Regions from separate parts of the Sphingomonas sp. FUKUSWIS1 genome, predicted to be linked through region 3. Evidence: riboswitches for the same ligand, from Rfam matches in the RefSeq annotation. Region 3 holds a riboswitch; each other region holds the start of a gene.
The links. A riboswitch is a leader RNA that binds a small molecule or an ion and turns the genes downstream of it on or off. The one in region 3 is predicted to bind cobalamin.
Positions count from the first base shown of each region.

Region 1: it holds a riboswitch for cobalamin, as region 3 does, so the genes downstream of both, sphsw_RS06390 (TonB-dependent receptor) here and sphsw_RS01445 (TonB-dependent receptor plug domain-containing protein) in region 3, are expected to answer to the same signal.
Region 2: it holds a riboswitch for cobalamin, as region 3 does, so the genes downstream of both, cobW (cobalamin biosynthesis protein CobW) here and sphsw_RS01445 (TonB-dependent receptor plug domain-containing protein) in region 3, are expected to answer to the same signal.

Region 1 covers NZ_JPJC01000090.1:15,287-20,019, forward strand. Annotated here, with positions in the region: partial or broken gene sphsw_RS19690 (hypothetical protein) at 1-305, opposite strand, end outside; gene sphsw_RS06390 (TonB-dependent receptor) at 433-2,604, opposite strand; cobalamin riboswitch at 2,773-3,011, opposite strand; partial or broken gene sphsw_RS06395 (catalase) at 3,232-4,733, shown strand, end outside.
Region 2 covers NZ_JPJC01000172.1:85-3,853, reverse strand. Annotated here, with positions in the region: partial or broken gene sphsw_RS10965 (hypothetical protein) at 1-136, opposite strand, end outside; gene cobW (cobalamin biosynthesis protein CobW) at 142-1,191, opposite strand; cobalamin riboswitch at 1,330-1,546, opposite strand; gene sphsw_RS10955 (HoxN/HupN/NixA family nickel/cobalt transporter) at 1,707-2,744, opposite strand; cobalamin riboswitch at 2,924-3,136, opposite strand; partial or broken gene sphsw_RS10950 (molybdopterin molybdenumtransferase MoeA) at 3,374-3,769, shown strand, end outside.
Region 3 covers NZ_JPJC01000014.1:6,649-27,926, forward strand. Annotated here, with positions in the region: gene cobO (cob(I)yrinic acid a,c-diamide adenosyltransferase) at 1-525, opposite strand, end outside; gene sphsw_RS01445 (TonB-dependent receptor plug domain-containing protein) at 525-2,483, opposite strand; cobalamin riboswitch at 2,666-2,898, opposite strand; gene sphsw_RS01450 (HpcH/HpaI aldolase/citrate lyase family protein) at 2,957-3,781, opposite strand; gene sphsw_RS01455 (MaoC family dehydratase) at 3,778-4,230, opposite strand; gene sphsw_RS01460 (acetyl/propionyl/methylcrotonyl-CoA carboxylase subunit alpha) at 4,230-6,065, opposite strand; gene sphsw_RS01465 (nuclear transport factor 2 family protein) at 6,062-6,547, opposite strand; gene sphsw_RS01470 (carboxyl transferase domain-containing protein) at 6,552-8,153, opposite strand; gene sphsw_RS01475 (isovaleryl-CoA dehydrogenase) at 8,185-9,351, opposite strand; gene sphsw_RS01480 (Rieske (2Fe-2S) protein) at 9,420-9,851, opposite strand; gene hppD (4-hydroxyphenylpyruvate dioxygenase) at 9,868-10,938, opposite strand; gene sphsw_RS01490 (MarR family winged helix-turn-helix transcriptional regulator) at 11,027-11,524, shown strand; gene sphsw_RS01495 (LysR family transcriptional regulator) at 11,479-12,366, opposite strand; gene sphsw_RS01500 (malate synthase G) at 12,459-14,585, shown strand; gene hmgA (homogentisate 1,2-dioxygenase) at 14,673-15,971, shown strand; gene maiA (maleylacetoacetate isomerase) at 15,968-16,609, shown strand; gene sphsw_RS01515 (glycosyltransferase family 4 protein) at 16,724-17,836, shown strand; gene sphsw_RS01520 (glycosyltransferase) at 17,833-18,756, shown strand; gene sphsw_RS01525 (acyl-CoA dehydrogenase family protein) at 18,753-19,856, shown strand; gene sphsw_RS01530 (PIG-L deacetylase family protein) at 19,853-20,545, shown strand; gene sphsw_RS01535 (SAM-dependent methyltransferase) at 20,529-21,107, shown strand; gene sphsw_RS01540 (glycosyltransferase family 2 protein) at 21,104-21,278, shown strand, end outside.

The DNA of each region.
Region 1 (4,733 bases), on a different contig from region 3:
AGATGCTTGAGATGCCGACGGGCGAAGGTGACATAGGGCGAGCGCAGCGTCTGATAGGTGACGTGCTTCTCCCAGCGCTCGAGGACCGATCCGCCAAAGGGCCGCTCGGCCTTGCCGGCATATAGGCCGACATAGACGAGCCGGTCGTCATGGAACATGCCGTAGATGCCGGGCCCGCGCAGTGCCTCCGGCTCCCCCGCCCAGGGTGCCCGCGGCACGGCGCGCAGGTTCATCCATGCCGGCTTGCCGAGCGTGGGCGGCACGGGACGGAGGGTAAACAGCTCGGAAGCCCGGTAAAACGGCATGCGCAATGTCTCCTCATGGGGTGGCCATGCGGCTTAGGCGGGCGCGCGCGCGACCGGCTATCCGGGGTTTTCCCGGGGGGCGACATCGCCGGCGGCCCGTCCCAAGGGCTGCCGGCCGCGGGGCGCGCTAGAAGCCGACGCGAAGCGAGACGTCGATCGCGCGGGGACGGCCGAGCACCCATTGCTGGTTGTTGTACGTGCTGATCGCATAGTTTCGGTCGAATAAATTGTAGCCGTGGATGTCGACCGCGAGCCGTGGCGTCACTGCATAGGAGAGCGTTGCATCGACCATGGTGTAGCTGGGGACGCGAAAGCTGTTGGCGTTGTCCGAATAGCGGCGCCCGACGTAGCGCAGCCCGGCGCGCGCCTGGAGCGCACGCGTTGCGTTCCAGCGCAGCCAGAGATTGGCGAGCGTCTCGGGCACGTCCGGCGGGGTATTGCCGTCAAAGCGCGTGTCGCCGGAGACGAAGTCGTCGAACGTCGCGTCGAGTATGCTGCCGTTCGCATCGATCCCGACACCGTAAGGCAGATCGAGCGATACCGCGGCCTCGATACCCCTGGCCGATCGCTGGCCTACCTGCTCGACCGGGCTCGTCGGGGTCAGCTGCGCCAGCAGGCGTTTCTTGACGATGCGGTAGGCGGCGAGGGTGGCGTTGCCGCGACCGTCGAGGAACACTGCCTTGGCGCCGACCTCGACCTGGTCGCCGACCGCGTTGCTGAACTGCACCTGCCCGGTCGAATAGGTCGTCAGCGTCCCCAGCGGGTCCACGCCGGTGGCATATTGCGCATAGAGCGACACCATCGGGATCGGCTGATAGACGCTCCCGATCCGCCAGGTCAGATTGTGCAGCCGCTTGTCGAGCACGAACGTCTCGGTACCGGCGCCGCCCGGATAGTCGATCGACCAGCGGCGAATCGTGTCGCGCTCGTAGCGCACGCCGCCAACGATCGAGACGTGCGTGCCGAGCTTAAGCCGATCCTCGGCAAAGACCGCATATTCGGTCGTGCGCGTGCGGTAGCGCGGTGCGATGCCTTGCGTGTCGACGATCAGACCGGGATCGAACGCGAAGGGATCGACCTCCGAAACCTGGGGATCAGACCCGAAATTGTGGGAGTAGGTCAGCTTGATGAGGTTGACGTCGAAGCCCATGACAAGGTCGTTGCCGACGCCATCGGCGACGTCCGTCCTGAACGTCACGCTCCCCTGATCGCCCCACTGCGTCTGGTCGTGGACGATGCCGGTCATGTCGGTGCGCAGGATGCTGCCGGGAGTGCCGGTGTTGCCGCTGCCGTTGGCGCAGACGCCGTCCGCGGCGATCCAGCAATAGGTTTCGAGATTGCGCCAGGAGCGTTTGGAGGTGAGGCGATAGGCCTGGTTGCTGACGGTGACCGCATCGCTCGGCGTCCAGTCGAGCTGCAGGCTGGTACGGTTGTCCCGGTAGCGGATGACGCCGTCACGTGTGTTGTAGTTGCGCTCCCGGATGCGGTCGTCGAGCCGTCCTTCGATCAGCGGCGTGCCGAAATAGCGCATCGGCTTCTGGTCGCCATAATCGTCCCGCGCGGTGACGACGAGCGTGTCGGTCGGTGCCCAGCGAAGCGTGCCCGAGACGGCATGGCTGCGCGACTGGCCACGATCGACATAGCCGTCGGACCGGCGATAGCTGCCGTCGATGCGGTAGGAGAGGCGCTCGGTGATCGGCCCCCCTGCGCCCGCCGCGACATGGAAGCTGTCCTGCGAGCCATAGCCGATCTCGCCCTCCACGTGCGTCCGCTGCGTATCGGGTTTGCGCATCAGGACATTCACCGCGCCGCCCAGTGCGCCCTGGCCGTAGAGCACGGAGGCCGGGCCGCTCAGGATGTCGATCCGCTCGACCATCCACGGATCGGTCGGAAAGGTGATCGTGCCGGCCGCCGGGAACAGCCTGATGCCGTCGATGAGCTGGAGCACGGAGCCCTGACCGCTGAACCCCCGCGCGGCGAGTGCGGTGCCGCCATTACCGGGATTGCCCGCGTTGCTGATGCCCGGTGCGCGGCTCGTCGCGTCGATCACGGACAGGTCGCCACGCGCGCGGATCGTGGCGCCATCGATGACCGAGAGCGTCGCGGGGGTCTCGAGCGGCGTGAGGCCCAGGCGGCTGCCGGTCGCATTCGGCGTGGTGAGCGTGTCCTGGGCATGCTGTCCGACGATCAGGATGTCCTTGGTATCGGGATCCGGCACGGACTGGGCGTGGATTTGTGCTGCGAAGACAGGCGACAGAATAGCCCCCGCGAGCGCGAGGCGAGACAATAGGAACGGCATTACGGTAATCCCCCGGGCGTCTGGCGAACCCGGCAGGGACCTCCCGCGAACGGCCGACATCCGCGCCAGCCGGACGCGATTGCGACCGGCACGCATGCCCGTGCGGTCCCCACCGCACACGTCGTCGCTCGACGGAGTACCGTGCCGCGGCCACCCCCTGGGCCAGGCAAGAGCGACCAGACGCCGGCAGGTCTCCTGGCTCACGGGTCACCACACGATACACGGCCTTCCCAGGCCCTCATGACGCAACGTCTGGCCCAGTGGCTGCCCCTTCCTTTGCAGGAAGAAGCGAAATGCATCGCGCTCGCCGCTTACAGTTGCAGGGACAGCCTCGGCTTCAGGTGGCGAACCACCCTCACCGCGTTCCCTATTAAGCCCCTTCCGGGGCACCGACGCGATCATGCCGTCCTGCTCGGATCGAACAGGTCAGCGGCGCCGGTCTATCCCGGTCAGGATCGTTCGGCAATCGTCCGGCGAGCGGCACGATGGCGGCTCGATCGTCCTGCTCGATTGCTGTGATCCAGAAGCTCCGTTTGGCGCGATGCGCGTCCTCGATCAGGAGGCGGCGGTGCCGCACGCTCTGTGCGGGGATGCCACGCTGATGGCATGCAGGATTAAGGGATCGAGATGAAGAACGTGAAGAGCCGTCAGGCCGTGACGGCGATGCTGCTGGCTGCGACATCGGCTGGTGCCATGATTCAGCCGGTTGCCGCGCAGACGGTGGCGCCGGCCGAGACGCAGGCGGAAACCCGCATGACGACCGCTGCGGCACCGTCCAGCGCCGGCAAGCCCGCGCTGGCGCAGGCCGGTGTGGCCGGCACGGTCGAAGCCAAGGGTGATTCGGCCAGTGTCGCCGCACCGCAGATGACCCGCGACAATGGTGCGCCGATCGGCGAGAACCGCCATTCGAAGGCGGCGGGTGACCTTGGCCCCGTCCTGCTCGAGGACACGACGCTGATCGAGAAGCTCGCACGCTTCGACCGGGAGCGCGTGCCCGAGCGCGTCGTCCATGCCCGCGGAACCGGTGCCCACGGCGTCTTCACCGCGACCGCGGACATTTCGAGCATCACCGACGCATCGCTGTTCATGCCCGGCAAGCAGACGCCGGTGTTCGTCCGCTTCTCGACCGTGATCCACCCCTCGGGCAGCCCAGAGGGCATGCGGGATCCGCGCGGCTTTGCGACCAAATTCTATACCGATCAGGGCAATTGGGATCTGGTCGGCAACAACCTGCCGATCTTCTTCATCCGTGACGCGATCCAGTTTCCGGACATGATCCACGCGCTCAAGCCCTCGCCTGTGACGAACAAGCAGGACCCCAATCGCTTCTTCGACTTCTTCTCGGCGACGCCCGAGGCGACCAATATGCTCGCGCATGTCTATTCGAACCTCGGTACGCCGGCATCCTACCGGACGATGGACGGCAACGGCGTCCATGCCTTCAAGCTGGTCAATGCCAAGGGCGAAACAATGTTCGCCAAGTTCCGCTGGATCAGCCGCCAGGGCGTGCGCAACCTGAACGGCGCGCAGGTGGCGACCGCGACCTGGAACTACCTGACCGACGATCTCTATGGCGAGATCGGCAAGGGCAATTTCCCCGTCTGGGACCTGATGGTGCAGACGATGTCGGCATCGGCGTTTGCCAAGCTCGACTATAATCCGTTCGACGACACCAAGGAATGGCTGGGCGTGCCGTTCCGCAAGATCGGCGAGATGACGCTCAACAAGGTGCCGACCAACTTCTTCGACTATACCGAGCAGTCGGCGTTCGCGCCTGCCAACCTCGTGCCGGGGATCGAGGCGTCGCCGGACCGGATGCTGCAGGGGCGGCTGTTCTCCTATTCGGACACGCAGCGCTATCGCATCGGCGCCAATGCGATGCAGTTGCCGGTCAATCGTCCGCTCGCGAGCGTCGTCAACAATTACCAGGACGGCCAGCTCGACCACGCCAACCGCGCGTCCGACGTGAATTATTTCCCGGCGGCGACCGCGGCAAAGTCGACCGATGCCCGCTTCCGTGCCGCGCCCTATGGCATCGACGCGACCGTCGATGCGAAGCCAGTCGCCAAGACCAACAACTTCGCGCAGGCGGGCGAATTCTACCGGGCGCTGAAGCCGCAGGACAAGGC
Region 2 (3,769 bases), on a different contig from region 3:
GCCGCCACCCGGCCGCGAACGCGCCGAGATCCCCGTCCGAAAAGGACAGGACGACGAGATCCGCCGGAGTCTGCGCGAGGTCCTGCGGGACCGCACTCTCCTCCAGCCCGTGGCTTTCGCGGAAGACGACGTGCATCGCCGTCAGCCCTGAAGCGCGGCCCGGATCCTTGCGGGGTCGATCCGATCATGCTCGGCGATCACCACCAGCCGCGTCTGGCGCGCCTCGTCGCCGCGCCACGGCCGGTCATATTGCGTCCGCACCCGCGCCCCGACCGCCTGCACCAGCAGCCGCATCGGCTTGCCCGTCACCGCGGCATAACCCTTCACGCGCAGGATGTCGGCGTCGCGCGCGAGCGTCTCGATCCGCGCGGCGAGCGCCGCCGGGTCCGCGATCTCGCCGAGGTCGACGATCATGCTGTCGAAATCGTCATGCTCGTGATCGTCCGCGCCATCATGGTGCGACGGTCGCGCGGCGATGTCGTCCTCCGCCGCCGCGTTCAGCCCGAGCACGACGCGCGGATCGATCACCCCGTCGGTCAGCGCGATCACCGGCAACGCACGCGCGGACTCCGCCGCGATCACCGCGCGCGCCGCGGCCACCCCCGCCTCGCCCGCCAGATCCGCCTTGGTCAGCAGCACCAGATCGGCACAGGCGAGTTGGTCCTCGAACACCTCGGCGAGCGGAGTCTCGTGATCCACGCTCGGATCCGCGCGCCGCTGCGCCTCGATCGCGGCGAGGTCGGGCGCGAACCGTCCCGCGGCGACCGCTTCCGCATCGGCCAGCGCGATCACCCCGTCGACCGTGATCCGCGACCGGATCGCGGGCCAGTCAAACGCCTTGAGCAGCGGCTTGGGCAAAGCGAGCCCCGACGTCTCGATCAGGATATGGTCGGGCCGCGGGTCGAGCGCGAGCAAAGTCTCGACGGTCGGGATGAAGTCGTCCGCGACGGTGCAGCAGATGCAGCCATTGGCGAGCTCAACGACGTTCTCGGCCGGGCAATCGGGAATCGCGCACCCCTTCAAGATGTCGCCGTCGATACCGAGCGTGCCGAATTCATTGACGATCACCGCGAGCCGCCGGCCCCCGGCGTTACGGATCAGATGGCTGATCAGCGTGGTCTTGCCCGCGCCGAGGAATCCGGTGACGATGGTGACGGGAATCTTGGCCAGGGTCGGCTGGGGTTCGGTCATGCGATACTCTCCGGGCGTCGGAACGACAGCCACGGACGGACGCACATCCGCAGCCACACGCGCGCGCGACCAAGACGGCCACACGCGTTCGTCGCTCAGACGGAGTACCGTGCCGCGACCATCCCCTGGATCAAGGCAAGAGCGACCATGACGCTGGCAGGTCTCCTGGCTCGCGGGTCGAAGCTCGATGCACGCCTTCCCAGGTCCCGTGACCCAGTGGCTGCCCCCGCATCGGGGGCCTGTGCGTCTCGCTCACCGCTTACAGTTGCAGGGACAGCCGCGGCATTGGGAGGCAAAGCTCCCGCACCGCATTCCCATTCAAGCCCCGAAGGGCACCGGCGCGATCTGTTGAGGTTCGGTAGAACCAAACCTCGGGGTTGGGTTTAGAGGAGTTTGGCGATTGTGCCAATGCACATGACCGCCGTCATCCTGACGAAAGCCAGGACCCAGGGCCACGCATGATCCGGTGCCCGGCTCCAGGTTCCGGGTCGAGCCCGGGATGACGACGCTGCTCGTTACCCCCGCACCACCTCGATCTCGTCAAACCGCTTCCACCGGTAGATCGCGAAACTCAGCACCCAGCACGCCACGAACAGCGCGATGATCGCAAAGCCCAGCCCGTTGAAATTCTCGCCCAGCGCCGAAGCGACGTCCCACACGCCCCCGCTCAGGCCCAGCTTCGACGCCAGCAGCGCGAGCGTTTCGATCCCGCCGATCGCGATCGCGACGATCGCCGAGATCAGCGTGATCGTGATGTTGTAATACAGCTTGCGGATCGGCTTCACGAACGCCCATTCATACGCGCCGAGCATCACCACCCCGTCGGCACTGTCGACCAGCGCCATGCCCGTCGCGAACAGCACCGGCAGCACCAGCACCGTACCGATCGACAACCCGTCCGCCGCCTGGCTCGCCGACAGGCCGAGGATCGCGACTTCGGTCGCGGTGTCGAACCCCAGCCCGAACAGGAAGCCGAGCGGCGCCATGTGCCAGCTGCGCGTGACCAGCCGGAACATCGGCCGGAACAGCCGCGCGAGCAGCCCGCGATTGCCGAGCAGCAGGTCGAGATCCTCCTCGACATAGCGCCCGCCGCCGCGGACATGGCCGAAGGTCCGCCACACCGATCGCAGGATGATCAGGTTCATCGTCGCGATCGTGAACAGGAACAGCGCGGATATCAGCGTCGCGATCACCCCGCCCGCCTGCTTGAACGCCTCGAACTGCGCCAGCGCGCTCGCGGTCAGCGCGATCGCCACCGCGGCGATCAGGACGATCCCCGAATGGCCGATCGCGAACCAGAAGCCGACCCCGATCGGCCGCTGCCCATCCTGCATCAGCTTGCGCGTCACATTGTCGATTGCCGCGATATGATCCGCATCGACCGCGTGGCGCAGCCCCAGCCCCCAGGCGAGCATCGCGGTGCCCAGCATCAGCGGCTGCGCCTGGAACAGCGCGAACGCCCATCCCCAGGCGGCGATATTGGCCGCCACCAGCATCGCGAACATCCAGCCGATCCGGTGTCGCGTCGAACGACCGGCGGTCCGCCCGGTCATGATCTTGGTCATTGGCACATCCCCGGCGTCCGACGAGGACGGGGGCCTGCCGCGAACGACCGGGACGCGCGCCGACCGGACGCCCTGAGCGGCCGGCATGCGTCGCCGATGCGGCCCCCGCCGCATTGTCGTCGCTCAGACGGCGTTCACCGTGCCTCGGCCACCCCCTGGACCGGGACAAGAGCGACCAGACGCCGGCAGGTCTCCTGGCTCGCGGGTCAAGGCTCGACGCACACCTTCCCAGGCCATCGGCCCAGTGGCTGCCCCCGTCGCAGGGGGCGGGTGCGTGTCGCTCGCCGCTTACAGTTGCAGGGACAGCTGCGGTCTTGGGGCGAACCCCGCACCGCATTCCCATTCAAGCCCCGAGGGGCACCGACGCGATCTGTGCGGATCCGGCTTGCGTCGGACCTGCGCCACAGGGCTAGCGCGTTTTGCCTGCGCTGACGACAGGATTTGCGCGCGACGCAACGCAGGGCATGTCGTCCCATCTCACCGCAACGTCTGCCTTACCTCGTACGTTGATCGCATAACCGACCGGTGTCCTGCCGGTCGCGGCGTTGCCCGCTTTCCGCCCCGCGGCAATCGTGCGAGCAGCGCAGACCTTCATCGCCCCGCTGAACGGAGCCCGCATGCGCCCTCTCGTCCCCGTCGCCGACGCCCAGTCCCGCCTCTTCGCCATGGCCGCGCGCGTCCCCGCCGAAACCGTGCCGCTGCGCTCGGCGATGGGCCGCTGGGCCGCGGAGGACATTCTCGCCCGCCGCACCCAGCCAGCGACCGACCTCTCGGCGATGGACGGCTATGCGATCCGCTACGCAGATCTGCCCGGGCCGTGGACGGTCATCGGCGAAAGTGCGGCGGGGCGCCCCTTCACCGGTTCGGTCGGCGCGGGACAGGCGACGCGGATCTTCACCGGCGCGGCGATGCCGGCGGGCGCCGACACGGTGCTCGTCCAGGAGGAAGCCGCGCGCGACGGCGACCGGCTGATGCTCGACGGCGAAGGCCCCGCCTTCGAAGGGCGCAACACG
Region 3 (21,278 bases):
ATCCGCTGCGGCGATCAACGCCTCGGGCGCGTTGCGCCCCGTCGCCACGACATGCGTCATCGCCGGTCGCGCTGCGAATCCCGCAAGTACCTCGTCGAGTGGCAGATAGTCGTAGCGCAGGACGATGTTGATCTCGTCGGCGATGACCATCGCATAGCTCGGGTCGAGGATCATCCGGCGGACCTCGTGCCACCCTTCGCGCGCCACGGCGATATCGCGGGCCCGATCCTGCGTATCCCAGGTAAAGCCCTCGCCCATCGGCTTGAATTCGACCAGATCGGGGAAGGCGTCAAAGATGACCTTCTCGCCGGTCGTCATCGCACCCTTGACGAACTGCACGATCCCGACCTTTCGCCCATGCCCCATCATCCGCACCGCCATGCCGAGCGCCGCGGTGGTCTTGCCCTTGCCCGGTCCGGTGTGGACCATCAGCAGGCCCTTCTCGATCGTCTTGGCCGCGACGATCTTGTCCTGGACGACCTTCTTCTTGGCCATCCGCGCCGTGTGCTCCGCCTCGCTCCGCATCAGAATGCTGCCTTCACGCCGGCATAGGCACCGCGCCCCTGACCGACATAGCTGAACACCTCCTCGTACCGCTCGTCGAACAGGTTTTCGACCCGACCGAAGACCGATAGCCGGGGCGTCAGCTTGTACGCCGCGTTCAGGTTGACGAGGACATATTCCTGGAGCGAAACGCGGACAGGGACATAGCTCGGATCGGTATAGGCATCGTCCTGCTGCCGGCCATTATACCGGACGGTGAGGGTCGCCGAGGCGCTCTCGTCGCGGCTGAACGCAGTCATGTTGACGCTGCCGATATGGTTGGGGCGCCGGATCTCCACGCCCCCGTCCTCGCGCGCCTTCAGATAGGTATAGGCGAGGTCGAAGCGCAGCTGCGGAATCGGCTGGGCGGTGGCAAACACCTCGACGCCATGCTGCGTCGATCGCGTATTGCGGTTGCCGGGCGTCGCGACGAAGTCGGGGGCAGGATAGGTGGTAAAGATCTCGTTCGTCAGCCGACTGTCGAAATAGGTCGCGCCGATCGTCGCACGATCCCCCCCGAAAGCCTGTTCGACCCCGGCTTCCCACCCCTTTGACTTTTCGGGCTTGAGGTTCGGATTGCCGATGTAACGACCGTCGGAATAGCCGAAGAGATCGAAGTAGCCGGGGTTCTTCACGCCGGTACCGTAGGCGCCGCGCACCCGCGTTCCGGTCGCAAAACGATAGCTCGCCTGCGCGCGGTAGGTGGTGGTGTCATCGAACCGGTTATTCTCGTCGCGCCGCACCGATCCGCCGATCGCGAGCGCATCGTCGACGACGACGTCATACTGGCCAACGATCCCGATATTGTCGGTATGCCGCCGTCCCGTAAAGACGAACTCCGAAGGAGCCGCGCTAAGCGTCTGAAATTCCTCACGCTCGACATCGACTGCGGCGGTCAGCCGATGCCGGATGCGATCGGTGCCGAACCGGAAGGCGCTTTCGAACGATCCCTTGTACCGCCGGCCCTTGTTGCCAAAGCTCAAGGCATCGTCGACCAGCGCCCGGCGTGTCGTATCGGCAAACTGGCCGCTGAGCGCATTCGTCCAGCGGCCATCCGCCAGCGCCAACTCGGCCCGGACGAGCCCGTAATATGCCTCGACCGTGCTGCGCGCGCCTGGCGTATCGACGATCGTGCCGAACTGCGGGCCGCTCAATGCCGTGTCGTTGCTGTCGGCATCGGTATAGCTGTAGCGCCCGACGCCCGTGACCTTCAGCGTGTCGGTGGGCGACCAGCTGAGCTTGCCCGTCGCGCCGACGCTCTTCGCGCCGATGTCGCGCGATCCGCCCCGTGCGGTCGGCGTGCCGTCGGTGAGATAGGTCGAACTCGACAGCGCGTAGTCGAGATTGCCCGCTACGCCCGCGACCCGCGCGCCGCCCGAAAATGTGCCGAACGATCCCCCTTCGGCCCGCAGTGATACACCCGGGGCCTCCGCGCCGCTGAGCGTGAGATACTGGACGACGCCGCCGATCGCATCGGACCCGTACAGCGCGGACTGCTGGCCGCGCAGCACCTCGACCCGTGCCGCCTCGTCGGCGATCAGCGTGCCGAAATCATATTCGCCCTGATAGGGATCGGACACTTCGATCCCGTCGATCAGCACGAGCAAGTGATTGCCCTCCGACCCACGGATCCGGACCTGCGTCGTCCCCCCGACCGCGCCGGTCCGGCTGACCGCCAGTCCAGGGACGTCGCGCAACACGTCGGACACGATCCGGGTCTGGCGCTGGTTGAGCGTAGCGGCGTCGAGCACCGTCACCGACGCCCCGAGCTGATCGGCGGGAACAGCGTCGCCTGATCGCGATGCGGTAACCACCAGCTCGGCGCCGCCCGCTGCCGCCTCGCCCGTCGCCGCAGTAACCGGATCGGGCTCGGCCGCGCCCGGCGATGCAAAGGCCGTGGCGGTCGCGAGCGCCGCAAGCGAAACGAAAACTCTGGTCATGAAACGATACTCCCGGCGTCGCGAGCGACCGGCCGGGGCCTGCCGTCCGATGCCACGGACAGCCGGCGCAACGCTTGGGGTGTACGCCGAACTGCACCCGCCACGCGCACCGAAGCGGCCCCCGCCGCATGGTTCGTCGCTCAGACGGAGTACCGTGCCGCGGCCATCCCCTGGACCATGGCAAGAGCGACCGAGCGCCGGCAGGTCTCCTGGCTCGCGGGTCGACGCCCGGTACGCGACCTTCCCGGGCCCTGCGCTTACGCTCAGGCCTAGTGGTCGTCCCCTCATAACGAAGGAACATGCGCACCGCGCTCACCGCTTACAGTTGCAGGGACAGCCGCGGCATGAGGAGGCTCGCCTCCCGCACCGCATTCCCTTTGAAGCCCCGAGGGGCACCGACGCGATCTGCGACCCCGGCCTTCACCGGTTTCGCGGGGCGACGGTAGCGCAGAAAATTCCTGCCGCCAATGGGCCTAGAGTCTCGCGAGGATCGCCCGCGCCTGGCGCAGGTGCGGCGCATCGATCATCCGTCCATCAAGCTGCAGCGCGCCGGCCTCGGGAGCCGCCGCAAACGCTGCGACGACGGCATGCGCACGTGCCACGCTCGCCGCATCCGGCGTGAACGCGGCGTTGATCGTGGCGACCTGCGACGGGTGGATCGCCATCATGCCGGTGAAGCCGTCGCGGCTGCCGCGCGCGGCATAGGCTGCCAGCCCGTCAATGTCCGCGATTGCTGGATAGACCGTTTCGATCGCCGCTACGTCCGCCGCATGCGCGCCGAACAGCAGCAGCGATCGTACGAGCTTATAGGGCTCGGTATAGGACCCGTCGTCCTCCCGACTGGTCGCCGCGCCGATCGCCGCGGGCAGGTCTTCGGCGCCCCAGGTCAGGCCGCATAACCGGCCGTTGACCCGCGCATATTCGCCCAGTGTGAAGATCGCGGCGGGCACTTCGGTCGCGATCGGCAGGATCGGCGGACAGTCATCGCCATAAGCCTCGACCAGCGCGAGGACGGTCGCGGGTCCGGTCGCCTTGGGCAGCATGATCGCATCGGCGCCCCTCGCCGCAGCGATATCGTCGTCCAGCCACCCCGAGTCGACGGGATTGATCCGGACCATCCGCACGACGTCGGTGTGGTCCTGCAACGCGGCCCGGACCGCCTCGCGGGCAACAGCCTTGCGGGAGAGCGAGACCGAATCCTCCAGATCGAGGATGATGGCATCGGCCCCGCTCGCTGCGGCCTTCGCAAAACGCTCGGGCCGGTCTGCGGGCACGAATAGCAGCGAGCGCAACCTCATGCCGACGTCCGCAGCAGCAGCGCCGAGCGAAGGCACTGACAGACGATCTCGTCACGCTGGTTGATCAATTGGTGCATGAATGTGACGATCCCGGCGTTCGGGCGCGACCGGCTGGGCTTGAGCTCGGCGACCTCGGTCTCGGCGCGCATCGTGTCGCCGATAAAGACGGGTTTTGGATGCACGAGCTTGTCGTAACCGAGATTGGCGACGAGCGTCCCGAGCGTCGTGTCCCCCACCGACAGGCCGACCATCAGCGCGAAGGTGAAGGTGCCGTTGACGAGGATCTGGCCGAATTCGCTCGCCTTCGCCGCCTCCGCGTCGAGGTGCAGCGGCTGCGGATTGTGCGTCATCGTCGAAAACAGGAGGTTGTCCGTCTCCGTGACGGTGCGGCGGATCTCATGGACGATCCGGTCGCCGACTACCCATCGGTCGAAATAGCGGCCGGCCATCAGTCATCCTTCTCGATACGCGCGAGCACCATGCCATCGCTCACCTGCCCGCCTTCGATCGCGGTCAGTTCGGCAACCGTCCCGTCGAACGGCGCGACGAGCGAATGCTCCATCTTCATCGCCTCCAGCGTCACGAGCTTCTGCCCCTTTGCGACACGGTCCCCGACAGCCACGTCGACCGCGATGATCCGTCCCGGCATCGGTGATAAGATCGCGCCATCCGCTGCCGCCCCCATCGCCGCGCCAGACGCACGCCAGGGCCGCAACTGCCAGGTCTGCCCGGCATCGGAAACGAGGGCGGCATCGACCGGTTCATGGACGCCGCGACCGTCGAGATCGATCGTCACCGCGTCGTCGTCGAGCAGGAACCGCGCGGCCTTCAAAGGGGCCGCGTTGAGACGAAAGCCCGCCATCGGCTCGGCGCGTACGAGCGTGCGCGCGGCCTCGATCAGCGCTTCCTCGCTGGGCTGCGCCGGGGGCATCAGCGCCGCACCTTCGCGGGCGATCAGCCCGGTATCGAGCGTTCCCGCGACAAATTCCGAATGGTCGAGCGCCTGGACGAGAAACCCCGCATTCGACCGGACCGGCCAGACGACCGCCTTGTCCAGCGCCTCCGCCAACGTCTCGCGCGCGGCTTCACGCGTGTCGCCCCAGGCAATCACCTTGGCAATCATCGGGTCATAATAGGGCGAGATGTCCGCCCCCTGTTCGACGCCCGTATCGACCCGCGCCGCATCACCCAGATCGAACGCCTCGAGCCGCCCGATCGACGGCAGGAAACCCTTGGCGGGATCCTCCGCATAGAGCCGCGCCTCGATCGCCCATCCGCGGATCGCAAGATCATGCTGCTGCAGCGGCAACGCCTCGCCGCTGGCAATCCGCAGCTGCCATTCGACCAGATCCTGTCCGGTGATTTCCTCGGTGACGGGATGCTCGACCTGCAACCGGGTGTTCATTTCCATGAACCAGATCCGATCGGCGCGCAGGCCTTCGCTCGCATCGGCGATGAACTCGATCGTACCCGCGCCAATATAGTTCACGGCCTGTGCCGCGCGCACCGCCGCCGCGCAGATCGCCGCGCGCGTCGCATCATCCATGCCGGGCGCCGGGGCCTCCTCGATCACCTTCTGATGCCGGCGCTGCAACGAACAGTCGCGTTCGAACAGATGGACAACGTTACCCTGACGGTCGCCGAACACCTGCACCTCGATATGCCGCGGCGAGAGGATATATTTCTCGATCAGCACGTCGGTATTGCCGAAGGATGCGGAAGCTTCGCGCTGGCACGACGCGAGCGCGTCGGCAAAGTCGGCGGACGCGTCGACGCGGCGCATACCCTTGCCGCCGCCGCCGGCGACGGCCTTGATCAGGACCGGGTAGCCGATGGCATCCGCCTCACGCTGGAGCCTATCAGGCGACTGGTCTTCCCCCAGATAGCCTGGCGTCACCGGGACCCCGGCCGCCATCATTCGCTGCTTCGCGGCATCCTTCAGCCCCATCGCGCGGATGCTGTCGGGATCGGGGCCAACCCACAGGATCCCTGCATCAAGCACGGCCTGCGCGAAGTCCGCATTCTCGGACAGGAACCCGTACCCCGGATGAATAGCCTCAGCGCCGGTGGCGAGCGCGGCGGCGATAATCTGCTCTCCGACCAGATAGCTCTCGCGCGCCGGGCTCGCACCGATATGCACCGCCTCGTCCGCGTGCCTGACATGCAGCGCGCCCGCATCGGCATCGGAATAGACCGCGATCGTGCGGATTCCCAACGCCCGAGCTGTGCGGATGATGCGGCAGGCGATCTCGCCACGATTGGCGATGAGCAGTGATTCGATCATTGCGCGGGGCATCCGGTGGTCCGCTTAGACCAAGTGATGTTGAGGATCTTCCACCGGCCCGCGTCGCGCACCATGTCGAAATGGTCGGTCCCGCAATGCGCGACCCGGCCGTCGATGGTGAAGACATAGGGCGACCATACCATCGCGATATCGCCATCGATATCCACGGCGGGATCCGTCAGGCGTTCCGCATATCGCTCCGGTCCGGGCTTCAGACGGGCGGCGAAGTCGGACCAGCCGGTCCGGCGGATGATGCGCGTGCCGTCGGCCATTTCTTCCACTGCCGTAGCACCCCCCTCGGGGCGTACCTGTGCGAGCAGTGCCTGGCCATCGCGGGTGGCCAACGCAGCGAACATCGCGTCGATCGGCACCATGACGCCAGCCTCCTCGGTCACCACGACTGGCGGCAAGCCGGTGCCCTTGACGATCGGCTGGACCGGTGTGACCTGACCCGCGGCCAGCAGAAACGATAGCAGGATCATCGGCTTACATCCTGAACACACCGAACGCGGGGCGTTCGGCGATAGGAGCGTTGAGCGTCGCGGCGAGCGCGAGGCCGAGAACGTCGCGGGTCTGCGCAGGATCGATGATCCCGTCGTCCCACAGCCGCGCGGTCGCGTACCAGGGATTCCCCTCGTCCTCATATTTCTGACGAACCGGCGCCTTGAACGCTTCCGCCTCCTCCGCCGTCCAGTCGTCCGCGTCGCGGTGAACGGTGGCGAGGACCGAGGCCGCCTGCTCGCCGCCCATCACGCTGATCCGGCTGTTCGGCCAGCTGAACAGGAAACGTGGCGAATAGGCGCGTCCGCACATGCCGTAATTGCCGGCGCCGAAACTGCCGCCGATCAGCACCGTGATCTTCGGCACGGTCGCGGTCGCGACTGCCGTCACGAGCTTTGCACCATGTTTGGCAATGCCTTCCGCCTCATACTTCCCGCCGACCATGAAACCCGAGATGTTCTGGAGGAACAACAGCGGTACCTTGCGCTGGCAGGCGAGCTCGATGAAATGCGCGCCCTTCTGTGCGCTTTCGCTGAACAGGACGCCGTTGTTGGCGAGGATCGCGACGGGGAGCCCGTGGATATGTGCGAACCCGCACACCAGCGAGGTACCATAAAGCGCCTTGAACGCATGGAATTCGCTGCCATCGACCAGCCGTGCGATCACCTCGTGCACGTCATAGGGTGCGCGCACATCGGACGGCACGACACCGTAAAGCCCCTCAGCGTCGTATTTCGGCGGGCGTGCCGGTTGCCGGTTCACCGTGACAGGGACCTGTGGCGGCAAAGTCGAGACGATGTCGCGAACGATCGTCAGCGCGTGGTCGTCCGATTCCGCGACATGATCGACGACGCCCGACCGTCGTCCATGCGTGTCCGCTCCACCGAGGTCCTCCGCGGAAATCACCTCGCCCGTCGCCGCCCTGACCAGCGGCGGCCCGGCAAGGAAGATCGTGCCCTGCCCGCGGACGATGATCGTCTCGTCGGACATTGCCGGGACATAGGCGCCGCCCGCGGTGCAGCTTCCCATCACGCAGGCAATCTGCGGAATCCCCAGCGCCGACATCTGCGCCTGGTTGTAGAAGATACGCCCGAAATGCTCGCGATCGGGAAACACTTCCGCCTGATGGGGCAAATTCGCCCCGCCACTATCAACGAGATAGATGCACGGCAGACGATTTTCCTGTGCGATTTCCTGCGCTCGCAGGTGTTTCTTGACGGTCAGCGGGAAATAGGTCCCCCCCTTCACCGTCGCATCGTTGCACAGGATCATGCATTGCCGCCCGGCAACGCGGCCGATCCCCGCGATCACTCCCGCGCCGGGGACCGCGTCGTCATACAGGCCGTTGGCGACGAGCTGACCAATCTCGAGGAACGGCGAACCCGGATCGAGCAAGCGCTCGACCCGGTCGCGCGGAAGCAGTTTGCCACGCGCAACGTGCCGGTCGCGCGAACGGGCGTCCCCGCCGAGCGCGACGCGCGCAACGTCGTCGCGCAGGCGCTGGGCGAGCGCGCGGTTGTGCGCCGCATTCGCCTGGAACGTTTCGGCGTCGACCGACAGCTTCGTATCGAGGACGGGCCCGCTCACCGTTCACCCCGCAGCGACCTGATCCGCACGCTCATTGCATCACCTTGGGTGCGGCACCGATCAGTTCGCGTCCGATCAGCATCCGGCGAATCTCGTTCGTTCCCGCGCCGATGTCGAGCAGCTTGGCGTCGCGCATGAAACGCTCGACCGGCCAGTCCTTGGTATAGCCAGCGCCACCCAGAGCCTGGATCGATTCCAGCGAGACCTTCACCGCGCTCTCGCTCGCCAGCAGGATCGCGCCCGCCGCGTCGAACCGCGTCGTCTTGCCCGCATCGCACGATCGCGCGACGGCATAGACATAGGCGCGCGCGGAACTCAACGCGACATACATGTCGGCGATCTTGGCCTGGATCAGCTGGAACTGCCCGATCGCGGTCCCGAACTGCCTGCGTTCACGGACAAAGGGGATGACCACGTCGAGACAGGCCTGCATGATGCCGAGCTGAATGCCCGCAAGCACCGCGCGTTCATAGTCGAGGCCCGACATCAGCACACCGACGCCGCCATTCTCCGGTCCCATCACCGCGTCGAACGGCACGTGGCAATCGGTGAAGACGAGCTCGGCGGTCGGGGAGCCCCGCATGCCCATCTTGTCGATTTTCTGCCCGATCGCGAAACCCGGCATGTCCTTCTCGATCAGGAAGGCGGTAATCCCCTTCGATCCCTCGCCCGTCTTCGCATAGACGACGAGCGTATCCGCATAGGCCGCGTTGGTGATCCAGAACTTGGTGCCGTTCAGGACATAGCCGCGCTCAGTCTTCACCGCCTTCAGCTTCATCGACACGACGTCGGATCCCGCCCCGGCTTCGGACATCGCGAGGCTTCCGACATGCTCGCCCGACACCAGCTTGGGCAGATATTTCGCCTTTTGCTCGGCATTGCCCCAGCGGCGGATCTGATTGACGCACAAGTTGGAATGCGCGCCATAGCTCAAGCCGATCGACGCCGATGCGCGCGATACTTCCTCGACCGCAACGACATGCTCGAGATAGCCGAGCCCGAGCCCGCCATACTCTTCCTCGACGGTGATGCCGTGAAGCCCCAGCTCGCCCATTGCCGGCCAGAGCTCGCGGGGAAACCAGTCGTCCGCATCGATCTTCGCAGCCAGCGGAGCGATCTTCTCCTTCGCAAAACGCTGCGTCGTGTCGCGGATCATGTCCGCGGCTTCGCCCAGCGCGAAGTCGAAATCTGGCGTCACGAAACTCTCCTTACCGTATTGTTCCCGTGGCTTGCCGGGCTGTTCTCTTTACCGTTCTCGCCCGATGCTCAGCGAGGGTCAGGGACCGCAGCCGTCGCGCCGAGCGTCGTGATCACGCCGTCTACGACCGTGATCGGCCAGACCGCAAGCGCTTGACCCACGCAGGGGCCGCCGACGCAGCGGCCATCGTCGATTCTGAACAGTGCGGAATGCCACCCACAGACGATCAAGTCGCCATTCGGGCTCAGATAGTCGTCGAGGGCGCGCGCCAGTGGCAGTCCGGCGTGCGGGCAGCGGTCGACATAGCCGACGACCCCGTCACCGCGCCGAACCGCAAAACCGTGGAACCGCCCCGCGCGCATCTGCACGACATAGCCTCTCGACTGGCCGGGTGCGATCGCCTCGATCGACCCGAGCGCGATACCGGCCGGCGTGGCGAACAGCCGCACCGGCGACGGCGCATCGCTCACGGCACTGTCGTCGCCCGGCTGGCCCTGCATGTCCGTCATGACGTCGTCACGCGTCGACCGTGATCACCCCACGCCGGATCTGGTCGAGTTCGATCGATTCGTACAGCGCCTGAAAGTTGCCGTTGCCGAACCCCTCATTGCCCTTGCGCTGGATGACCTCGAAAAAGATCGGCCCGAACAGCGGTTCGGTGAAGATCTGGAGCAGCAGCCCCTCTTCGCCGACATTGCCGTCGAGCAGGATCCGGTTGCGCCGCAGCCGCTCGAGATCTTCGCCATGGTTCGGCACACGCTTGTCGACCAGTTCGTAATAGGTCTCGATCGTGTCCTGCAGCCGGACGCCGCGAGCCCGCAGTTTCTCGACGGTCGTGTAGATATCGTCGGTGGTCAGCGCGAGATGCTGGATGCCTTCGCCGTTATAATCGCGGATGAACTCCTCGATCTGGCTGTGGTCGTCCTGGCTCTCGTTCAGCGGGATCCGGATCGCGCGATCGGGCGCGATCATCGCCTGGCTGAACAGGCCCGTCGCCTTGCCCTTGATGTCGAAATATTTCTGCTCTTCGAACCCGAAAATCTGACCGTAAAAGGTCGACCAGGTCCGCATCTGCCCGCGCTTTACGTTGTGCGTGAGATGGTCGAGCAGATCGAGACCGACCGAATTCTCCGCCTCGGCCTCCGCCGCGCCCGGGATTTGATCCCAGGCATCGTACAGGCTGCCAGCGCCGCCATGACGGTCAACAAGATAGAGCAGCGATCCGCCGATCCCCTCCAGCGCGTAGCTCTCGTCGCCCAGCGCACCGAGCGACGCATCGGCCGCCTTCGCGCCCCGTGCCAGCGCAGCGTCGAAGGCCGCCTTGGCGTCCGCAACACGGAACGCCATGCCGTTCGCCGAAGGACCATGGTCGGCGCGGAACGTCGCGGCCTGCCCCGTCGGTTCAGCGTTGAGCAAAAGGTTAATGCGACCCTGTTTGTAGCGGGTCACTGCCTTGGTCGGATGCCGGGACGCGGGCACGAAACCCAATTGCTCGAACTGTTTGCCCATCGCCGCCGGATCGGGCGATGTGAACTCGCAGAACTCGAAACCATCCAACCCCATCGGGTTGACGTCCATATGCTCCATGATGCGACAGCCTCTCACAGCTTTATAGTATCGTTGGATACCAACTGCGCGTTTACGCAGATCGTGTCAACTGATACTATCCCGGGCCATGACCGCTTCATCCGACCGCCCACTGCTGCTCGACGACTTCATCCCGTTCCGGCTGTCGTTCACGTCGAACCTCGTCAGCGACACGATCGCGCGCAGCTATGAATCGCTGTTCGGTCTCTCGATCCCCGAATGGCGGCTGGTCGCCGTCATCGCCGAAACCGGCGGCATCACGCAGGCGGAAATCGGGCACCGCACGCGCATGGACAAGGTTACGGTAAGCCGCGCGGCGATTGCGCTGGTCGAACGCGGGCTTCTCGAACGGCGCGCCAATGCCAGCGACCGTCGCTCGCACCTGTTGATGCTCAGCGATGCCGGGCGCACGCTTTACGCTGCGGTCGCACCCAAGGCACGCGATCTGGAGGCGCGGATCTTTGCACAGTTCGACCCGGCCGAAGTCGCCGCGTTCACGGCGATGCTCCGCCGGATCGACGCGGTGACCAGCGCGCTTGATCAGCCGGCCCAGGGCGGTGACGGTGTCCACAGCGTCCGCAAATAGTCGAGCAGCGCGACAACCGACGACGGCACTGCGCCGCGCGGGTGCAGCGCAAAGATCCCGACATCCGCGCTCCCCTCGATTGCCGGCAGGACGCGAACGAGCCGCCCCGCCGCCAGATCGCTGCTGACATCCCACAGCGACCGCAGCGCGATCCCCACGCCCGACAGCGCGAATTCTCTCACGACCTCGCTCGAATTCGTGCGCACGTGGCTCGCGGCATCGATCGTGAAATCGCCGTCAGGCCCCGTCAGCCGCCACGGCATTTGGCCGCGCGCCGCAAGCAGCCGATGGTCACCCAGCGCCGCCGCGCTGTCGGGAATGCGCGCCGTTTCGAGATAAGCGGGTGCGGCACACAGGACCCGGCGGCTGTCGCCCAGCCGGTGCGCGTCAAAACCCGGCTCGACCGTCGGCGCGATCCGGATCGCGAGGTCGATACCTTCGCCGAGCAGGTCCGAAAAACCGTCTGACAGATTTAGTTCGAGCGCGATGTCGGGATGCGCATCGAGAAAGGGCTTGAGCCGAGGTGCGATATGCAAGCGCCCGAACGACGTCGGCGCGCTGACGCGGAGCGGACCGCTCGGCCCGGCGGCCCGGTCGCCGACCCGCCCCTCGGCCTCCCGGATCGCGGCAAGGATCGCGACCATGTCCGCGTGATACCGCTCGCCTCGCGCCGTCGGCTCGAGCCGCCGTGTCGTACGATTGAGCAGCCGCACTCCGAGCCGCGTCTCTAGCCGGACGATCCGTTTCGATACCATCGCCGGAGAGATGCCGCGCAAGCGGGCAGCTCCGCTCAGGCTTCCGGCCGCGACGACGTCGACAAACAAGGCGGCATCCGGATCCATTCGTTCCCCCGGTGATCGACAGCTTCAACACTTGATCGTCTACCGAACAGCCTGGCGTTCGTATAGAATGATCTTCAGATAGGGAGAGAGCAATGAGCGCGACGTCAGAAGGCATGATCGACAAGGCGGGGCTGCGTGTCGCGGCACCGCTGGCACGCTTTCTCGAGGACCAGGCGCTGCCCGGCACCGGGGTCGACCCGTCCGCCTTCTGGTCCGGAATGGCCGACATCTACGCCCGCTTCGCACCCGAAAATCGCGCGCTGCTTGCCCGCCGCGATGCGCTGCAGGCGAAGATCGACGCCTGGTACGGCGCGCTTGCCGGCCGCCCCGTCGATCCGGATGCACAGGCACGCTTCCTCCGCGAGATCGGTTATCTCGTCGAGGAGCCTGCGCCGTTCGTGGCGACCTCGACCCGCGTCGATGACGAGGTGGCACGGCTGGCAGGCCCGCAGCTGGTCGTGCCGGTCCTCAACGCCCGGTTCGTCCTCAACGCCGCAAACGCGCGCTGGGGCAGCCTGTACGACGCACTCTACGGCACCGACGTGATCCCCGGAACGCCGTCCGGTCGGGGCTATGATCCGGACCGCGGTGCACAGGTGATCGCCTGGGCCAAGGCGTTCCTCGATTCCAGCGTGCCGCTTGCGACGGGTTCGTGGACCGACTGGGACGGCAGCCCGCCCGTGCTGGCACAACCGGATCAGCTCCGCGGCCATGCCGGCAGCACGATCCTCTTGCGCCACAATGGCCTGCACATCGAGCTTGTCATCGATCGCGACCATCCGATCGGCGCGTCCGACCCCGCCGGACTCGCCGATGTCCGGCTCGAATCCGCGCTCACGACGATCGTCGACCTCGAGGATTCGGTTGCCGCGGTCGACGCCGACGACAAGGTCGCGGCCTATGCCAATTGGCTGGGCCTGATGAAGGGCGATCTGGAGGCGCAGTTCGACAAGGGAGGCCGGACGCTGACCCGGTCGCTGGAGCACGACCGCCGCTACACCGCGCAGGACGGGTCGGAGATCGTCCTGCCGGGACGCAGCCTGTTGTTCGTCCGCAATGTCGGCCATCTGATGACCACGCCCGCGATCCATCTGCCCGATGGGACGGAGGCGCCCGAGGGCATTCTCGACGGGATCGTGACCGCGCTGATCGCGCTTCACGATCTGAACGGTACTGGTCGCTTCCGGAACAGCCGCCAGGGTTCGATCTACATCGTCAAGCCGAAGATGCACGGCCCCGACGAAGCGGGCTTCACCAATCGGCTGTTCGACGCGGTCGAGGATCTGCTCGGCCTCGACCGCAACACGATCAAGGTCGGCGTGATGGACGAGGAACGCCGCACTTCGGCCAATCTGGCCGCCTGTATCGCCGCGGTGAAGGACCGCATCGTGTTCATCAACACGGGGTTCCTCGATCGCACGGGTGACGAGATGCACACCGCGATGCGCGCCGGACCGATGATCCGCAAGAGCGAGATGAAGGCCAGCGGCTGGATCGCCGCCTATGAGGATCGCAATGTCCAGATCGGCCTCGCCTGTGGCCTCAGCGGTCGCGCTCAGATCGGCAAAGGCATGTGGGCCGCGCCCGATCGCATGGCCGACATGCTCGACCAGAAGATCGCGCACCCGATGACCGGCGCCAACACTGCCTGGGTCCCCTCGCCCACCGCGGCGACGCTCCACGCGACGCATTACCACCGCGTCGACGTCTTCGCGCGGCAGGCAGCACGACAGAGCGAGCCCGTCACGCCGCTCGAGAAGCTTCTGACGATCCCGCTGGCACACGGCCATAACTGGTCCCCCGACGAGATCCGCGACGAGCTCAAGAACAATGCGCAGGGCATTCTCGGCTATGTCGTGCGCTGGATCGATCAGGGCGTCGGCTGCTCGAAGGTGCCGGACATTCATGACATCGGCCTGATGGAAGATCGCGCGACCCTGCGGATCAGCTCGCAACATATGGCGAACTGGATGCTCCACGGCATCGCGACGCCCGCCGCCGTCGATGCCGCCTTTGTGAAGATGGCGGCAAAGGTCGATGCGCAGAATGCGTCCGATCAGCACTATCGGCCGATGGCAGGGCACGAAGCAACCAGCCTTGCCTATCGCGCCGCCCGCGCGCTCGTCTTCGAGGGCCTTGATCAGCCCAATGGCTATACCGAACCCCTGCTCCACCGCTTCCGGCAGGAGGCGAAAGCAGTACAAACTGGTAACAGTTGACACCATATTAGCCGGGGGCCATCGTTCGGAGCGAAACCCCCGGCCACCGCGGCACGTCGAACAGGGGTGCGCGAGGAGAGTGTTACGATGGCCAACGACCCGGCCGACACCGGCTATATTTCGGGTTTCGGCAACCATGTCGCGACCGAGGCCGTCGCAGGCGCGCTGCCCGTCGGGCGCAATGCGCCGCAACGACCTCCCTTCGGGCTGTACACCGAACAGCTATCGGGCACGGCCTTCACCGCACCGCGTCACGAGAACCGGCGGAGCTGGCTATACCGCATGCGCCCGACCGCCGAACATCCGCCCTATGTACGATATGACGGCGCCGCACGTTTCACGGCGGGCGCGCAGGACGGTCCGCTGGCGCCCAACCGTCTGCGCTGGGACCCGAGCGCGCCGCCGCCAGCGGGAACCGACCTGATCGACGGCATGACGACGATGCTCGCCACCCGCGATCCTGCGGATCTGGAGGGCGTCGCGGTGCATCTCTATGCCGCCAATCGCGACATGACGGCGCGGGTCTTTGTCGATGCCGATGGCGAACTGCTGTTCATTCCGCAGTCCGGCCGGCTCGAACTTCTGACCGAGCTCGGGCGGATCATGGTCGCGCCCGGCCAGATCGCGCTCATCCCGCGCGGTGTTCGTTTCCGGGCTTTGCTACCCGATGGGCAAGCAACGGGCTATGTCGCGGAAAACCATGGCGCCCTGTTCCGTCTGCCCGATCTAGGTCCAATCGGCGCGAACGGGCTGGCCAATCCGCGCGATTTCGAAACGCCGGTCGCCTGGTTCGAGGATCGCGACACGCGGTTCGAGGTTATCCAGAAATTCATGGGAGCGCTGTGGTGCACGACGCTCGAGCACAGTCCGCTCGACGTCGTGGCGTGGCACGGCAATCTGGCGCCGTGGCGTTACGATCTCGCGCGGTTCAACACGATCAACACGGTGAGCTTCGACCATCCCGATCCGTCGATCTTCACCGTTCTGACCTCGCCCTCCGACGTACCCGGGCGCGCGAACGCCGATTTCGTCGTCTTCCCGCCGCGCTGGATGGTCGCCGAGGACACGTTCCGCCCGCCCTGGTTCCACCGCAACGTCATGTCCGAGGCGATGGGGCTGATCCACGGCGCCTATGACGCCAAGGCGGCCGGCTTCACGCCCGGCGGTCTGAGCCTGCACAATCTGATGGCAGGCCACGGTCCCGACCTCGATAGCTGGACTGCCGCGACCAACGCCGATCTCAAGCCGCACAAGATCGACGGGACCATGGCCTTCATGGTCGAGAGCTGCTGGCCCTACCGACCGACGCCGCATGCGCTGGAGCATGCCCAGCTCGATTATGACGCTGTCTGGGCCGATTTCCCCAAGGCGGTGCTGCCGGCATGATCCTGCACGGCTATTGGCGGTCGACAACCTCGTACCGTGTGCGGATCGGGCTGAACCTGAAGCAGTGCGCTTATGAGCAACGCACGCACGACCTCAGGACCGGCGAGCAGCGTGACGCGGCCTATCTCGCGCTCAACCCGCAAGGGCTGGTACCTGCGCTCGAGATCGGCGACGGCACGATCCTGACGCAGTCGCCTGCCATCCTCGAATGGCTCGACGCGACCTATCCGGCGGCGCCGCTATTGCCCGCCGATCCGACCGAGGCCGCGATCGTGCGCGGCATTGCGGCGACGATCGGGTGCGACATTCATCCGGTCAACAATCTGCGGATCCTTGATGCACTCAGGACAGATTTCGCCGCGACGCCCGATCAGGTATCGGCCTGGATGACGCGGTGGATGACCGCGGGATTCGATGCGATCGAGCCACAGATCGCTCGCCATGGCGACGGCTATGCCTTTGGCGCCACGCCGACGCTGGCCGACTGCTATCTCGTGCCGCAGGTCTATGCGGCCGGACGCTTCGCCGTCGATCTCTCACGCTACCCCTGTCTGGCCACCGCCGCCACGAACGCCGCGACCCTGCCGGCCTTCGTCGCTGCACATCCCGACATGCAGCCTGACCGCGACCCGCTATAGTATTGATATAGATTAGCACAAACAAGGTCCGAGTTGCGGACATAAAAGCCGAATTGATGCGTTTCTCACCGAATCGACGCGATTTAGATCGTGATCGCTGGTGAAGGGGCCGGAATGCGAATCGCAATTATTGCGCATCTCAAATATGCCATCCGCGAGCCTTTTGCTGGCGGTCTCGAGATGCATACGCACCTGTTGGCGACCGCGTTACGCCGACGTGGACATGCGGTCACAGTATTCGCATCGATGAAATCCGATCCGGCAATGGGGCTCGAGGCAATCTGCGACGAAACCTCGCTTCTCGAAACCGGCACCGCCGAAGCGCAGGACGTGACGTTCTTCCGCGAACACCATGCCTATCTGCGGTTGATGAGCATGCTGAGAAATCGACGGTTCGACGTCATCCACAACAACTCGCTCCACTATTTTCCCGTCTCGATGGCGGAAACGCTCGATACGCCGATGGTCACGACGCTGCACACACCCCCGTTCTGCTGGCTGGAAAGCGGCATCCGCCTCTGCAAGTCACCATCGATGCGCTTCGTTGCCGTATCAGATACGATCCGTGGTCTGTGGAGCCACGTGACGCCGATCGACCGGACGATCCCGAACGGTATCGACCTTGCGAGCTTCCCCTTCCAACCTGCCGCAAGTCCGGACCGCTATCTCGTCTGGTATGGGCGGATCGTCGCCGAAAAGGGCCTTCATCTGGCGATCGACGCGGCGAGGCTGGCAGGCTATCCGCTCCGCATCGCCGGACCGATCTCCGATCCGGATTACTATGCAGCCGAGATCCTGCCGCGGCTCGGCGCCGACGTCACGCATGTCGGGCATCTCGAGCATGCGGCACTCGGCGCGCTCGTCGGCGGCGCGAGTGCGTTCCTCTGCACGCCCCGCTGGGAGGAGCCGTTCGGGCTGGTGGTCGCCGAAGCCCTCGCGTCCGGGACGCCCGTCGCCGCCTTTGCGCGCGGCGCGATTCCGGCGCTCCTCGACGAGTCCTGTGGCACGCTCGCACGCGCGGACGATGTCGCATCGCTCGCGGATGCCGCGCGGCGGGCGGTGCTGCTCGACCGCCGCGCCTGCCGCCTGCGCGCGGAGGCGATCTGCGACGCCGACGTCATGATCGACCGCTATGAGGATTTATACGAAGAGATGATCCAGCCGACACGCCACGCCGCACGGGGCCGCGCGTCTGACTATCCGATCACGTTGGCGGGGGCGGCATGACGGACGCCCGCTTTTGCGTATGCGTGCCCGCGCGTGACGAGGCAGACCGCCTGCCAATTCTGCTCGACGCCCTCGCGCGACAGGACGTGGATGGACCGATCCGCGTCTCGATCTTGATCAACAACACCGTCGATGACAGCGTCGCCGCGGTGGCCCGGGCACAGGCAGCCTGGGGCGAGCGACTGCATCTTGCCGTAGCCTGCCACGATCTTCCGCCCGAGCGCGCGCATGCCGGCACCGCACGACGCTTGGCGATGGAGGCCGGCTTTGCACGCATCGATCCGCATCGCGGCGTTCTCATCTCCACCGACGCGGACACCCGGCCGCCGCCCGACTGGATCTCGGCGATGCTTCGCGCGATCGACGCGGGGCTCGATATCGTCGGCGGCCGGATCGTCGTCGACGATGCCGAACCGCTCGCGGCGGACATGGACGCGATGCAGATCAAGCTCGACCGCTACTGGGCCTGTGTACGCGCGATCGAGGACGACATCGATCCGTGCCGCTGGGATCCGGCGCCCCGTCACGGCGATCATACCGGCGCAAGCCTGGCAATTCTTGCCCCGCTCTACCGTGCGGCGGGCGGTGTCCCCGCTATCCCCGCCGGGGAAGACCGTGCACTGGTCGAGGCAGCGGTCGCGGCAGGTGGTCGGCTCGGTCATCCGATGAGTGTGTGGACCCGTGTGTCCGCGCGCACCATCGGTCGCGCGACCGGGGGCATGGCGGACCATATGCAGGCGCTGTCCGATCGCGTGGCGCGCGGCGAGCCCACTTTTCTGCCGTCGTTCGATCAGTGGCGCGCACGCGCGGCGTGGCGACGGATGCGGCGCGACCAGCCGGGTGGTGATTCCGGGGTCGCGCGCGATGAACCCCTGCTCCCGCCAATGCGCTGCGACATGCCGCTGGGGCTCGACCGATGAGTGGCCCGACTGCACGGCCGGCCGCCGCGACGCCGTCCCTCGACCTCGTCGAGACGCTCGCGTCCTGCGGCGAGCGTTATGATGCCGCCCCGATGTTTCCCGCGGACAGCATGGCCGCACTGGTCCGCCACGGCCTGCACCGGCGGTTCGCCCCGCGGGCGCTCGGTGGGCAGGCCAATTGTGCACCCGATGAACTGCTCGATGCGCTGCGGACGGTCGGACGCGGCGACCTCAGCGTCGGGCGGCTGTTCGAGGGCCATGTCAATGCGCTCGCACTGTTCGACTGGTATGCATCGGCGGATCAACTTGCCTGGCTCGATACCGAACTCGACCGCGGCGCCTGGTTCGGCGTCTGGGCGACCGAACCTCCGCCCGGCGTCGCGGTAACCGACGGTCCTGACGGCCCTGTGCTCGATGGGGCCAAGCACTTCGCAAGCGGCGCCGGCGGTATCGATTACGCGATCGTCACCGCGCGTCCGGCGGCGGGCCAGCGTCCGATCGTCGTCATCCCGGCCGATGATCCCGTGCGTACCGACGCGTCCCGCTGGCGCGTGCGCGGCATGCGCGCGAGCATGAGTGGTCGCTACGAATGTTCGGGCTATCCCGCCGGCGTCATGCAGACGCTAGGCGCACCGGGCGACTATGACCGCGAACCCCGGTTCACCGCGGGGGCATGGCGGTTCCTGGCGGTCCAGCTTGGCGGCATGGAGGGGCTGCTGACCGAGACCCGGCGCGCCTTGTCCGACGCCGCGCGCGGCGACCCCGTCCAGCGTGCGCGCTTCGCCGAGGCGGTAGTTGCCGCGCGCACCGCCTACCTCTGGATCCGCGAGGCTGCGGGACGTGCCGCGCGTGAGGAGGCCGACGCCATCGTCTTCGTCCAGATGACGCGTGGTGTCGTCGAGCGTGCCGCGCTTGACGTCATGGAAGCCGCCGCCCGTCTGCTCGGTACGCGCAGCGCGTTTGATGGTGAGCGTGCGGACAAGATCAGCCGCGACCTTAGCCTCTATCTGCGTCAGGCAGGCCCTGATTATGCGCGCGATCAGGCGGCGCTCGCCTGGCTCGACCGCGACGTCTGGGGCGCCGGTGACCGCTTGTGGTGACCCCCGCGACTGCACTGAGCCGAAGTCCCTGGCGCAGCGCGCGGTGGCTGGTGCTCGCGCCGCACGCCGATGATGAAACGCTCGGCACGGGGGCATTGATCGTCGATACGGCGGCGCGCAATCGCCTTGCCGGGGTGATGATCCTGACCGACGGATCGGGTTCGCATCCCTGCCCGACGCCGGCGGATCGTAGCGCGCTTATCCGGCGACGGCGCAGTGAAGCACGACATGCCGTCGCGCTGTTGACCGGCGAACGGCGGATCGTCCCGCGGTTTCTCGACTGGCACGATGCAAACCCGCACCGCCCCGGAAGCGCCGCGTTCCGTCGGTCCGTGCGGCAACTCGCGGCCCTGTTGCGCCGGCACGCGGTCAACGCGATCGCGACAACCGCGGCAGGCGAGCCGCATTGCGATCATGCCGCGTGCTTCACGCTTGCGGTGCATGCTGCGTACGCGGCGCGCAGGCCGGTCGCGATCTTCGAATATGCCGTCTGGGGCGAACGCCCCGCGGGCAAGCGCGTCGTCCGCACCGCGGCGATGCCGACCGGCCGGCGCAGCGCCGCGCTTCGCGCGCACCGCAGCCAGTTGACCGGATTGATGGGCGACGGCTTTCGCCTGCCGCGCGCGCAGCAGCGCATGCCGGGCACCGATCTCCTCTATCTGGCGAGCCGACATGCGACCCGACCATAGCCTCGACGCGCGCTATTTCGACGACGTCTTCACCGGCGACGATGATCCCTGGTCGCTCGCCTCGAGCCCGTATGAAGCCGCAAAGTTCGATGCGACGATCGCCGCGATCGACGATCGACGCTATCGTTCCGCCCTTGAGATCGGCTGCGCCCACGGCGTGCTGACCGCGCGGCTTGCGCCTTTGTGCGATACCCTGACCTCGATCGACATCAGCCTGCGCGCGGTCGAGCTTGCCCGGTCGCGCTGCGCCGCACTGTCCAATGTCACGGTCACCCGCTGTAGCTTCCCGGCCGAGTCACCCGAAGGCGCGTTCGATCTCGTCGTGCTGTCGGAGGTCGTCTATTACTGGGACGACGCGGATATCGAGCGCGCAGCCGCTGCGATCCGCGCCAGCGCCACGCCCGATTGCCGGATCATACTCGTGCACTGGACGGGCGATACCGACTATCCACAGACCGGCGACGCAGCCGTCACCAAGCTGCGCGACCGGCTCGGCGATTTTGCGATCGAGCGTGCGGAACGGACCCACGCGTACCGCCTCGACCTGTGGTCCCTGCGATGACGCCGCTCTCCGTCCTGACCCTCGTCAAGGACCGCGAACCCCATCTGATCCAGCTGGTCGAGGGCCTGAAACGGAGCGCGGTTGCCCCCGCCGAACTGATTGTCGTCGACATGAGCAGCGACCCGGTCGCGCAGCCGGAGGCGCCCTTCCCCGTCCACGTCCACCGGCTCC